4 regions of the Ruegeria sp. CH2 genome follow, and region 3 is predicted to be linked to each of the others. Evidence: riboswitches for the same ligand, from Rfam matches in the RefSeq annotation. Region 3 holds a riboswitch; each other region holds the start of a gene.

Region 1 (3,153 bases), on a different contig from region 3:
TGATAATATTTGGTGAAAGCTCGCGTTCGCCATAGCGCGCGATACCATCGTTAAAGATGCTGATCATCACCGGGTTTATTTCCAGCGGCACCCCGGCGCGGTCGGCGACCTCCTGAAACAGACCGATATCCTTCTTCACCAGATCCATGGTGAAGGAAATATCGCGCGACCCGTTCAGGATGACCTGACTTTCGGTTTCGTGCACGAAGGACGTGCCGGACGAGATTTTGATCGCCTCATAGGTCGTGTTCAGATCCATCCCCGCAGCCTTTGCCGTAACCAGTGCTTCGGCGCAGGTGATCAGGTTGGCGGTGGCAAGATAGTTGGTCATCACTTTCAGCACCGACGCCGAGCCCAGTTCACCGGTGTGCAAAACCCGGCGGCCCATTGTCGTCAGGAACGGCAGAATTCGTTCAAACGTTTCCCGGTCGCAGCCCGCAAAGATCGAGATATTGCCCGTCGCGGCACGGTGGCACCCGCCAGAAACCGGGCAATCGACGGCCGCACCGCCGCGCGATATGACTTCGGCACCCAGGTGTTTGACTTCGGCCTCGTCCGTGGTCGACATCTCCATCCAGATCTTGCCGGGGCCCACTTCGGGCAACATCTCCTGCATGACTGCGTCCGATGCTGCCGGAGACGGCAGACAGGTGATCACCGCATCGCAATCGCGCATCAACTGGGCGGGCCCTTCTGCCGCCTTTGCGCCTTTGGCGACAAACTCGGCCACCAGATCCGCGTTCAGGTCATGCACAGTCAGATCAATGCCGTTGCGCAAAAGGGATCCCGAAAGCTTGCCGCCTACGTTACCCAGACCGATAAATCCCACTTTCATATGACGCATCTCCAAGTTCGTCGTTTTCCCGTCATGCGACCATATACCGAACACGTTCTTCATGCCGCCGAACGACGCCTACAGGTCGCTTTTTTCACCTTGGCTTATTTGTTGCGCGCGAACCGCTTGACAAGCGGGTCAGCGGTGCCGCATGTCCCTGTCGTTGGTGTCGGCGACAGCCGATGAAAAGGGAATGCGTCAACGGTTCATCCGCCAAACGCAGCCGCCCCCGCGACCGTGACCGGAGAGGATGCCCAATGCCACTGGCCTGTGCCGGGAAGGCGGGACATCCGACAGAGCGACCGCTCTGGCATCCGCAAGCCGGGAGACCTGCCAACACCCGAAGTTGAAACCGGGCGGGGTGTTCCGGTGTCGGGTCCATGTGCAGACGTGGTGCCCGCATGAAACCCCGTCCCCCGCGAAGAGGATTTGGGGGGATGAGAGACATGACCGAGACCGCACCGGTAGAATTACTGGTCTGCACGACTTGCCGCCGGGGTCTGCCCTTCGAGGATGATGCTGAGCGTCCCGGCACATTGTTGCACAAGGCCTTGGAACAGGCTGCCCTGCCAGATGGCATCATTCTGAAACCTGTCGAATGCCTTTCGAACTGCGATCAGGGCTGTTCCATCGTTCTTCGGGGCGGGCCGGATCGCTGGACCTTTGTTTACGAGAACCTGAACGAAGTCGATCACGTCGATGTCATCATCGATGGTGTGACCAAGTATCTGGCCACAGACGATGGTCTGGTGAAGTGGCGCGACCGTCCTGAACATTTCCGCAAAAACTGCGCCTCGCGCATTCCCCCGATTGGAGGCTGAGATCATGTCGAACCTAGAAAAACTTCCCGTCACCGTGATCACCGGCTTTCTGGGCTCGGGCAAAACCACGCTGGTGCGCCATCTGATGCAGAACCCGCAGGGAAAGCGTCTTGCGATTGTTGTTAACGAGTTTGGCGATGTGGGTGTTGATGGCGACATTCTGAAATCCTGCGCGATACCGGATTGCCCTGCGGAAAACATCATGGAACTGGCAAACGGCTGCATTTGCTGCACCGTGGCCGATGACTTCATCCCGACCATCGAGGCGCTGATGGCGCTGGAACCGCGCCCGGATCACATCCTGATCGAAACATCCGGCCTTGCACTACCCAAACCGCTGCTGAAAGCATTTGATTGGCCTGATATCCGTTCGAAAATCACCGTTGATGGCGTGATTGCGCTGGCCGATGCCGAGGCTGTGGCCGCCGGTCGCTTTGCTCCGAACGTTGAAGCGGTGGATGCCCAACGGCTGGCTGATGACTCGATCGATCACGAAACACCCTTGTCCGAGGTGTTCGAAGATCAAATCTCGTGCGCGGATATCATCCTGCTGACCAAGCCCGATCTGGCAGGTCCCGAAGGTGTCGCGAAAGCCAAACAGATCATCGCCACCGAGGCGCCGCGCCCGCTTCCCGTCGTCGAGGTTGCAGAGGGTGTCGTCGACGTACGTGTCGTGCTTGGCCTTGAGGCTGCCGCCGAAGATGACATGGACGCGCGCCCGTCACATCACGATGGCCATCACGATCATGAGCATGACGATTTCGAGAGCATCATCGTCGAGTTGCCGGAACAGACCGACCCTGCGGAACTGGTAGCCAGAATCGAACGTCTTGCGACTGAGCTGAATATCCTGCGCGTCAAAGGCTATGCCGCCGTCGCTGGCAAACCGATGCGCCTGCTGGTTCAGGCTGTCGGCGCGCGGGTTCGTCACCAATACGACCGCCCGTGGGAGCCCGGTGAAGAGCGCCGCTCGCGCCTGGTCGTGATTGCCGAGCATGACGACATCAAAGAAGCCGAAATCCGTGATATCCTCGTGGGTGTGACCGAGGTTGCCGAGTAAGTCATGCACGTCGTCTTTCGCGAAAGCCACGGGCTCGAGGAAACCGAGACCCCAACCGATCTGGGCCAAAGCCCGGGTGATCTGGTTGTGCTGTCCTTTTCCGACAGTGACCTGGGCGCTTTCGCGGCGGGCTGGCATCGCGGCGGCGGGCCTGAGGGGCGGATGCCCACGATGCGGCTGGCCAATCTTGCGGCGCTGAAGCACCCTCTGTCCGTCGATACCTATGTCGAACAGACACTTGAGGGCGCAAAGGGCATCCTGATCCGTCTGATAGGTGGCGTGCCCTATTGGTCTTACGGGCTGCAACAGGTTCTGGCACTGGCGCAAGCCAAAGGCATCGCGTTAGCCGTTTTACCGGCGGATGGGCGTGAAGACACTCGGTTGGATGAGTATTCGACCCTGCCCCTCTCGACCCTGAGGCGGCTGGCACATCTGTG
Region 2 (3,153 bases), on a different contig from region 3:
CCGCTCCGATCAAGGCGGAGGTTGGGATAAGCCTGCGATGCCCCGGTCCCACAAGGAACCGGGCAGCATGAGGGATGACCAGCCCGACAAAGCCAATGGATCCGACGATAGAAACCATGACAGCTGTCGTGAGCGCGGTCGCAAAGATCAGGGTTGCCTGCACCCGACGTACCGATATGCCCAGCGAGGCCGCTGAATCAGAGCCGAAAATAAAGGCGTCCAGTGCTCTGGCGTGAAAGCGGCAAATGAGCCAACCGACAAGGGCCACCGGAATGGCCAGATACACATCCGGCCAGCGCACGCCGCTGAGGTTTCCCATCAGCCAGAACATGATCCCGCGCGCCTGATCGGCATTGGCGGATTTGGCGATGATGAAGGCCGTCAGCGCATTGAACAACTGAGACCCGGCAATTCCCGCCAGGACGATCTGTGCCGTCGCAACCCGTCCGCCCCCTGCGCCAGCGGCTCGGGCCAGCAACGCGACAAAACCAAAAGCCAAAAGCGCGCCATTGAACGCGCCAAAAGACAGCGACAAAGCCCCCCCACCCAAACCAGCGATGGTTACAGCCACGGCACCCGTCGAGGCCCCGGCAGAAATGCCCAAAATGTAAGGGTCGGCCAACGGGTTTCGCAGCAAAGCCTGCAACACGACCCCTGCGACAGCCAGACCGGCACCGCAGGACGCAGCGACCAGAGCGCGAGGAATCCGGTAGCTCCAGATAATACCCTGATCAATTGGGTCGACAGGAAAGTCCGCTCCGGCCAGCTTGTTGGCCAGAACGGAGAGAACCAAATCGGGCGACAGAGAGGTTTCCCCGATCATCGCGCCCGCAAGAACCGCCGCAATCAACAATGGCACGGTAAGGCACGCAGCCTTGAAACCCTGCCGTAAGATTGCGGCGACCTCGTTCACAGGTTGTTTCCGATGGTATCCAGCTTCTCGGCCAGATCCTCCAGCGCCGGGATTGCGCGGATGGTGGCGTCCATGGCCTGCGCATCCATAATGACGATCCGGTCATTCTTGACCGCATCCATCTGGCTGGTCACCGGATCAGTGCGCAGGAACTCCAGCTTTTTCAGGTAGTCGTCCGCAGCAAAGCGACGGCGGTCCATCTTGGCGATAACAATCACCGTCGGATTGGCCTTGGCAATGGTTTCCCAGCCCACTGTTGGCCATTCTTCATCCGTCTCGACGACGTTGCGGATACCCAATTTACTCATCATGTATCCCGGTGCGCCTTTCTGTCCGGCCACAAACGGGTCGCTTTCCATTTCAGGAGAGGAAAACCAGAATACGGCTGACACATCGTCCAGCTTCACGGTTTGCGCCTTGGCGACGGCTGCGGCTTCGCGGGCCTTGTACTCGGCAACCAAGTCCGTGCCGCGTTCGGATACATCAAAGGCTGCCGCCAGTTCTTCGATACCCTGATACAGCGTATCGGTCGAGAACGCTTGCAGGCGGGTGCCATCGCCGCCGACTGTATTGTCTTTGCCGATGCAATCTGCAGGCATTACGTACGTTGGAATGCCCAGTTCGTGAAATTGCTCACGCGTGGCGACGATGCCCTCGGGTCCGACATGCCACTCATATTGCGCTGCGACCAGTCCCGGCCGCTTGGCAACAACGCTTTCAAAGCTGGGATCATTGTCTGCCAGACGCTCTACCTTGGCATTCACCTCGGCATATTCAGGCAGCACCTCGTTGAACCAGACCGAGGTTCCAAGAACCTGCTCGCCCAGACCCAGCGCATAAAGCACCTCGGTCGCGGCTTGGCCGACCGTGACTGACGACGTCACTGGCGCGTCAAACGTGACCGAGTGACCGCAGTTTTCGATAGTTAGGGGAAAGTTTCCTTCGGCGGCAGCGCTGGTAGCCAGCAAGGAAAGGCCAATCAGGCCAGTGCGTAGAAACATGACAATCGATCTCCATGTGTCAATGACCAGAGAACGGGTGAATGGGCATTTACCGAAGCAACAGACGCTTTACTGCCTGCCGTGAGCGCAGGGTAGAAAATAGACCGCCCGGCGCGTTTCTTCGGCAACCTCCCCGGACAACCCCGCCCGGTGTGTTTCGGTTTCATACCGGCAGGTCTCCTGACTGACGGGTCTTTGTCTGTCCTGTCTTCCCAGACCAAAATGGCCCAGTGACGGAAATGGACAGCGCTCGCCGCCTACAGTTGCGGGGGCAGTTCCGGTTGGCACCAAAAGGCACCTCGGATTCCCTCTTAGCCACATCGGGACCGGTAAAACGCGGGTACCTTAACACTTACCCTGCGGCAAGAAAAAACTCCGGGGTCTTTCCTATTTTCTCGCAAGAGCATGCACCTGCGCGTCTCAACATGGCGCTGATATCAGAAAAGCCGCTGAGAACGCGCCAAAATCCGGACCTAGATTCATAGTGTGTGATATTAGGGAAAATCATGGCTGGGGTGGTAGGATTCGAACCTACGATACACGGTACCAAAAACCGCTGCCTTACCACTTGGCTACACCCCAACGGTGAGCGGCTATCTACGATTGTTGATGGCAGGGTTCAAGAGCGTTTTGCAAAAAAAACGAGCGCCGTAAAATTTTTTTGAGGGCCTCTCATTTGGTGTCGATCAACACCGCTCCGGTACGGTTGCCTTCCTGTACCATCGCATGGGCGGCAGCGCATTCTTCCAGTGTAAAGACCTTATGTACGGGGCAGATCAATGCGCCATCAGCCAGTGCCTTGTGGAGTGTCTTTATTGCGGCGGCGCGCAAGTCTACGGGCAGCAGGTAGATCAGGACCGCCTCGAGTGTCACTGCCTTGAACATCATGGGTCCAAAGGGAAAGACGGGTGTCATATTCCGGGCAGATCCATATGCGTTGATACGGCCGTTTTCGGCGATGACGGCAATGTTGGTGTCAAGGTTCTGTCCAAATTCGACATCGACGATTCGACCAATTGCACGTCCATCATTTGCGTCGAGAATCTGATCCGAAAGGTGTTCACCGGAGTAGTCGAGAACGACATCTGCACCAGCTGCCTTGACCCGGTCAAAGCTGCGGGTGCTGGCCGTTGCGATCACTTTGGCTCCGGCCCATTTGGCAAGCTGGACAGCCAGATACCCGACAGTACCCGCCCCACCATGGATCAAAATGGTTTGCCCGCGCGGCGTGCCGCCCGA
Region 3 (3,153 bases):
AGATTTCCTGTATTTTTATGTGGGCTTCTTCATCGGGGGCGGGGTGGTTCTGAACGGCTCGATCTTTTCGGGGCGGGGAAACGCCGGTGCGCTTGGCCCATTGCCCGTGCCGGACGACGCAGGCGGAGTGAAACCATTGATAGATGTCGCCAGTCTTTATGTGCTGGAGCGCGCAGTTGGTGGGAATGCCGAAACAGCCGGCTCAATCTGGGAAACGACACAGCATTGGGACCTACCGGAAACCCACCTTGAGAACTGGCTGAAACAAGCGGCGCACGGGATCGCACATGCCATCGTCTCGTCTTGCAGCCTGATCGACTTCGAATCTGTCAAGATTGATGGCTGGATGCCCGCAGGCATCAAGGCGCGGCTGGTGGAATTGGTCGAGGTCAAACTATCTGACATGAACCTGACCGGGCTTGAACGGCCCTTGGTGCAGGTGGGGACGGCAGGCCCGGATGCCCGCTCATTGGGGGCGGCCAGTTTGCCATTGTCGGAAAGATACCTGCTCGAAGGGTAGTTCATTCCCGAAAAACCCCGACCTTTATCCAAAGCGGATCCGCCGGAAAAAGGGCATTGCCCGCTAAACTTTTTGACAGCCAGCGCAATTGATCGTTGACGGATGCCGAAGAAGTCTGGCAAGCCGCTCGGCATGTCCGGTTCCGGGGCGTGCTCTGGAATCAATAGGGAATGCGGTGCGGGCTTTGGCCCAACTCCGCAACTGCACCCGCAACTGTAAGCGGCGAGCAGGGCTGAAGTGCCACTGGAGTTAATCCGGGAAGGCCAGCCCAACGCTTTGACCCGCAAGTCAGGATACCTGCCGGACATGTGCCTTTGACAAGGGCACTCCTAATCGGCGACGGGATGTGCGTCGGAGCAGGATGCTTGAAAAAGCAGCTTAGCTTGGACGTCCCCGCAGTCAAAACGCATCTCGTACCGGGGTTGGTGCGATGGGACAAGGACGACTATTGATGACCAAGCTGCTTTCCGCAGCCGCTGTGGCGATGGCGCTTCCAGCGATGGCAAATGCGCATTTCCTGCTGGAATACACCGCTGACACCATGATCGACGCACCGGGGAATGTTCCGGTCAAGCTGATCTTTTGGCATCCGTTCTCGAACGGGCATGTCATGGATCTGGACAAGCCGCAGGAATTCTACGTGATCCACAACGGTCAGAAAACCGATCTGCTGGATACCCTGGAACCCGTACGTTTCACCGGCGGCGAAAACGAAGGCGCGGCATTCAAGGGTTATGTTCCCGTCAAACGGTCGGGCGACTATGTGTTGGTGACTGTTCCCCAGCCCTATTATGAGGAATCCGAGGATATCTATATCCAGCAGATCGCCAAGGCATTCATGAACCGCAATGAACTGCCGACCGACTGGATGAACCCGGTGGGCCTGCCGGTTGAGATCATCCCGCTCAACAAACCAACCAACATCATCGCGGGTTCGACGTTTACAGGTCGGGTTATGGCCGAAGGCCAACCGGTTGCGGGTGCCGAGATCGAGATCGAGTACATGGCCGCAGAACCGAACATGGAAAGCGCGGCCGCTTCCGCCCCGTCGGTCTCGCCGATGCCGGGTGGTGCATTGGTCGCAACTTCGGATGATAACGGGTATTTCACGTTTGGCGTTCCAAAAGCCGGATATTGGGGATTTGCCGCACTCGGCGCCGGTCCCGTGACCGAACACAACGGCAAAGAACTCAGTCAGGACGCGGTCATCTGGATCCGCGCCTGGGATTTGGAGTAACCGTAGATGCACATCGTTGACGGAGCCTTGTCCAACCCGGTCGTGATCGGCGGAGCCGTCGCTGCGGCGGGTGGGATTGCCATGGGCCTCAGGTCGCTGGATCTTGATCGCATCCCCACTGCGGGGGTGCTGTCTGCCAGCTTTTTCGTGGCATCGCTGATCCATGTGCCGATTGGCCCTTCGTCAGTGCATCTGATCCTCAACGGTATGGCCGGGCTTTTGTTGGGCTGGGCCGCATTCCCGGCCTTGTTCGTCGGGCTTTTGCTGCAGGCCGTCTTCTTTGGCTTTGGCGGGTTGACGGTATTGGGGATCAACACCCTGAACATCGCGTTGCCCGCGGTTTTGGCCGGGCTGATCTTTGGCCGCCTGATCGCCCATGGCTCACCTCTGCAAGGTGCGATATGGGGCGGGGTCGGCGGTGCCTTTGCCATCGCCGCCACAACCGGCATGGTTGCGTTTTCACTGGCCCTGTCCGGGGATGCATTCCTGCCAGCGGCCAAGCTTGTTTTCTTTGCACATATTCCTGTCATGGCGATCGAGGCGATCCTGACTGGGTTCGCGGTTTTGCTGGCGCGCAAGGTCAAGCCCGAGCTGTTTGTCAAACGAGCGGTCGCATGAGGTATCTGGCAATCATTCTGGCGCTGTGCTGCGCACCCCTACCTGCCTTGGCGCATAAGGTCATAGCCGGAGTGTTTAAATCCGGTGACGCCATCGAAGGCGAAATCGGCTTTTCCAACGGCGACATGGCAAGCGATACCGAGGTCATCGTCAACGGCCCGGACGGAGCCGAGCTGGGCCGTATCGTAACAGATGCAGACGGGTTTTTTATCTACACGCCAAACGCGCCGGTGGCCCATACATTCTTTGCAAACCTTGGTGCCGGACATGTGGCCGAGGTCACCATGCCCGCTGCGGATGTCGCCCGGATCATGGGCGTTGAAGCGGAACCCGACACCCCGCCAACAAACGCACCTGCCCAGACAGTGGCGGTGTTCAGCACAGAACAACAACAGGTCATTGCCAGGGCCGTTCGGGATGAGCTGCGCCCGCTGCGTCGGGAAATAGCGGCATACCGCGAACAAAATGACCTGCAAACTGTTCTGGGTGGGATCGGATATATCGTCGGTCTGTTTGGTCTGGGCTTTTACTTTGCGGCACGCCGCAAGCTGGCGGCTTGATGGCGCACGTTCTGGGGCAACAGGAAAACACGCTGGTCAAAGCGGGCGCGCAGCGGCGCGGCGCGATCAACCCGCTTGATCCTAGGATGCGGATCGTTATGGCGGTTGTCTTCGCGGTGGTGACAGTGGCGGTGTCCTCGCTGACAGCGCTGTGCGCGGCTCTGGCGGTGTCCCTTTCGCTTCTTGCCGCGTCGCGTCTGCCCTGGCGGAAGACATTG
Region 4 (3,153 bases), on a different contig from region 3:
TAGATCTTGTAGCGTGCACTGGCGGCGCGATAGCGGACACTGTCGATGATCTCGCGGATATCGTTGACGCCGGTACGGCTGGCCGCATCCATTTCCATCACATCGACATGGCGACCTTCCATGATTGCGACGCAATGCTCGCACTGACCGCAAGGCTCGGTTGTCGGCCCTCCGGTTCCATCCGGCCCGATGCAGTTCATGCCTTTGGCGATGATCCGCGCCGTGGTGGTTTTTCCCGTTCCGCGAATGCCGGTCATGATAAAGGCCTGCGCAATCCGGTCGGCCTCGAAGGCGTTTTTTAGGGTGCGCACCATAGCAACTTGACCCACCAGGTCGGCAAAGGTTTCCGGGCGGTATTTGCGGGCGAGAACCTGATAGGCGGGGCTGGGCGTGTCTGTCATGTCTTCTCGCTCGGATTCGGTGCTTCGGCACAGCGTAGTGGCGGCGGCAGTCCGCGTCCACTGTGGGGCGCGATGATTTTTTGTTTCAGAAACGGGCTGGTTTCCAACTAAACTGGTCCAGCGGATTTAATGACTCATTTCTTAAAGAGTACCTTGGGGGAGGACGCACTTCATGTCGCAGCTGGTCATTTTTGCTCTGCAGGTCGGAGGCGGAACGCTTGCCCTTACTTCAATGCCCGGGCGTGGCGGGGATTACGTCGGCGATCTGGATATGATTGCGGCTTGGAAACCGGGCCTTGTGATTTCAATGACGACGGATGTTGAAATGCTTCAGGATGGCGCGCAGCACTTTGGCAGCGACATCCAAAGCCGTGCCAGCCGGTGGGTTCACCTGCCGATCGAAGATTTTGGAGCACCGACGCAGGCGGTTCAGAAGGCCTGGCCAGAGGTCAGCGCCACGGCCCGACATGCGCTGTCGGGCGGTGGCCGGGTTCTTGTGCATTGCCGTGGGGGGTGCGGCAGATCCGGGATGATTGTTCTGCGACTGATGGTTGAATGCGGTGAACGCGCCAGCGACGCACTGGACCGCCTGCGGGCCGTGCGCCCCTGCGCTGTCGAAACCGATGCGCAGCTGGCCTGGGCGTCCCGGATCACCCCGGCACAGGTGGAAGTGGGATCAAGCTGACAGCTGCTGGGGTGCGTAGCCGGTTTTCCGGGGCCGGATCGTTGAAACCTCGATCATGGCGCAAGGCGGGTTCGCGACAATGCCCGAGGGCAGCGTGCTGAATGTAGGTCCGAAGATCAAATCGGCATAGGCATCAAGGTCCCGAATTGCCGTATCAGGGTGCGCCCCGCAGAAAACGCGAACGCTGTCGGATCGCGCTCGGATCGTTGCCATGCACCCTTCCGCGCAATGTGACAGCGCGCTGTTGCCTTCAAATTCGAAATCTTCGCTGGTGGCCGAAACCGCCTGCGCCATGGCTTCGGAAATCGAGCGGGCCAGTCGCGCCAAAGCCGGGCAGGTATTGCCCGTCCGCTGGCACACAGTTGCGCTGTATTCGTGTGACTTTGTCTTCCAGATCATCCTGCGCCCTCCGCGCGTGGTGGGCTGGATATTGGGGCAGGTGGGACAGCATCTCGCTGTCAGGACCTGCCCGGACACCCCGCCCGAGTTTCGGTTTCAGTTCCGATGGCAGGTCTCCTGACTTGCGGGTCATTGCTCTGCCGACCTTCCCAGCCCGTGGGCCAGTGGTATTTCGGCATTACTTACCGCTTACAGTTGCGGGGGCAGTCGCGGACTTGGTTGATATCTGTTTGACCAGACAAACCGCACCGTGTTCCCTTTTCATCCCGACCTCTTGTGGGGGCCGGAAACCATCACACAACCGCTAGCGCCTGATCGCGTTCCGAGTCAAGCCGATCTTTAGGCCGGACGTTTGGTCATGCTGGATGCGGTTTACGTTCCGGCTTAGTTTCGTCGGCATCGAAGGCAGGCAAACCATTGTTTCAGCGAAAGCCGGGGATCATGTTGGATACGGAACAGACGGTGTTGATCGAAGATTTCCGCTTTCCGTCAGGGTCCGTGACCTTGTCGGCGCGGCTGTACCGGCCAGTGGGTGAGCCGGAAACCGTTGTCGTACTTAACAGTGCCACGGGTGTGCCGCGTGACTATTATCAACACTTTGCGCGATGGCTGGCTACCGAGCGGGGGATAGCTTGCCTGACCTATGACTATCGGGACTACGGGCTTTCTTTGGTCGGCCGCCTGAAAGACGCAACTGCAACAATGGCGGATTGGGCGTTGATCGACATGCCAGCGGCACGGGCCGAAATGCGCAGGCGGTTTCCAAAGGCGCAGCAGTGGACCATCGGCCATTCCGTCGGTGCGATGCTGGGGCCGGTGCAGCCGGATATCGACCAGATCGACCGAATGATCGGTGTGTGTTCGGGGCTGGTGACTTTGAAAGATCACCCATGGCCCTATCGGGGGTTGGCAGGGCTGTTCTGGTATGGCCATGCACCGCTGATGGTGCGGGCGCTTGGGTATCTGCCCGGCAAAGCGATCGGGTTTGGTTCGGACCTGCCCGCCTCGGTCTACTGGCAATGGCGCAAATGGTGTACAGCCCCTCTTAGCTACGTTCCCGAGATCGGGCAGAATTTGCCTGATGCGCATTGGGGCAGTTCTGGAACACCAGTGGATCTGTTCACGTTCGAAGATGACCAGATGGCTCCGCCCGAGGCGGTTTGGCGCCTTGCTGATTTGTATGGCCCCGAGGCCAGACGCCACCTTCTGAAGCCTGCTGAATTCGGACTGCCGGAAATAGGCCATATCGGAGCATTTGCCCGTCGCAATGCAGCGGTCTGGCCGCGCCTGATCGCCTGATCAGACGCGACGCAGGTTTTCCTAACACCTTGCAGTTATGGCCGTTTGCGAAGCTTCTTGTCCTGCATGACACCGCGCACCATCTTGCCGAACGCCTTGTCCCGCGCCCGCGATTGGGCAACGGTTTCCGAGTTTCGCTGATCTTCACGCCGCAGCTTGCGCCAACGGTCCAGCCGGGTCGGGTCAAGTGCGCCTTCGCCGATTGCGTTCTGCACGGCACAGCCGGGCTCGGTCTCGTGCTGACAATCCGAAAAGCGACAGCTTTGGCCAAGCTCCGTGATGTCCGAGAACACGTTGTCGATCCCGTCCTGAGCGTCCAGCAAACGCAGTGCGCGCATTCCCGGCGTATCGATCAGCCAGCCACCGTTA

What was found. Region 3 has a riboswitch for cobalamin ahead of ACR0M9_RS19885 (DUF4198 domain-containing protein). Riboswitches for the same ligand answer to the same signal wherever they lie in the genome.
Region 1: it holds a riboswitch for cobalamin, as region 3 does, so the genes downstream of both, ACR0M9_RS04315 (DUF1636 family protein) here and ACR0M9_RS19885 (DUF4198 domain-containing protein) in region 3, are expected to answer to the same signal.
Region 2: it holds a riboswitch for cobalamin, as region 3 does, so the genes downstream of both, ACR0M9_RS06310 (ABC transporter substrate-binding protein) here and ACR0M9_RS19885 (DUF4198 domain-containing protein) in region 3, are expected to answer to the same signal.
Region 4: it holds a riboswitch for cobalamin, as region 3 does, so the genes downstream of both, ACR0M9_RS18475 (hypothetical protein) here and ACR0M9_RS19885 (DUF4198 domain-containing protein) in region 3, are expected to answer to the same signal.

What each region holds. Positions count from the first base shown of each region.
Region 1 is NZ_JBQFQV010000001.1:864,319-867,471, forward strand. It holds gene ACR0M9_RS04310 (NAD(P)-dependent oxidoreductase) at 1-898, opposite strand, end outside; cobalamin riboswitch at 983-1,187, shown strand; gene ACR0M9_RS04315 (DUF1636 family protein) at 1,282-1,656, shown strand; gene cobW (cobalamin biosynthesis protein CobW) at 1,661-2,716, shown strand; gene cobN (cobaltochelatase subunit CobN) at 2,720-3,153, shown strand, end outside.
Region 2 is NZ_JBQFQV010000003.1:19,042-22,194, forward strand. It holds gene ACR0M9_RS06305 (FecCD family ABC transporter permease) at 1-895, opposite strand, end outside; gene ACR0M9_RS06310 (ABC transporter substrate-binding protein) at 910-1,914, opposite strand; cobalamin riboswitch at 2,068-2,260, opposite strand; tRNA gene ACR0M9_RS06315 (tRNA-Gln) at 2,422-2,496, opposite strand; gene ACR0M9_RS06320 (NADPH:quinone reductase) at 2,587-3,153, opposite strand, start outside.
Region 3 is NZ_JBQFQV010000024.1:15,515-18,667, forward strand. It holds gene ACR0M9_RS19880 (ROK family transcriptional regulator) at 1-520, shown strand, start outside; cobalamin riboswitch at 641-839, shown strand; gene ACR0M9_RS19885 (DUF4198 domain-containing protein) at 972-1,757, shown strand; gene cbiM (cobalt transporter CbiM) at 1,764-2,375, shown strand; gene ACR0M9_RS19895 (cobalt ABC transporter permease) at 2,372-2,935, shown strand; gene cbiQ (cobalt ECF transporter T component CbiQ) at 2,935-3,153, shown strand, end outside.
Region 4 is NZ_JBQFQV010000018.1:9,152-12,304, forward strand. It holds gene ACR0M9_RS18465 (DNA polymerase III subunit gamma/tau) at 1-401, opposite strand, end outside; gene ACR0M9_RS18470 (protein-tyrosine phosphatase family protein) at 574-1,086, shown strand; gene ACR0M9_RS18475 (hypothetical protein) at 1,078-1,485, opposite strand; cobalamin riboswitch at 1,576-1,794, opposite strand; gene ACR0M9_RS18480 (alpha/beta hydrolase family protein) at 1,927-2,784, shown strand; gene rsgA (ribosome small subunit-dependent GTPase A) at 2,820-3,153, opposite strand, start outside.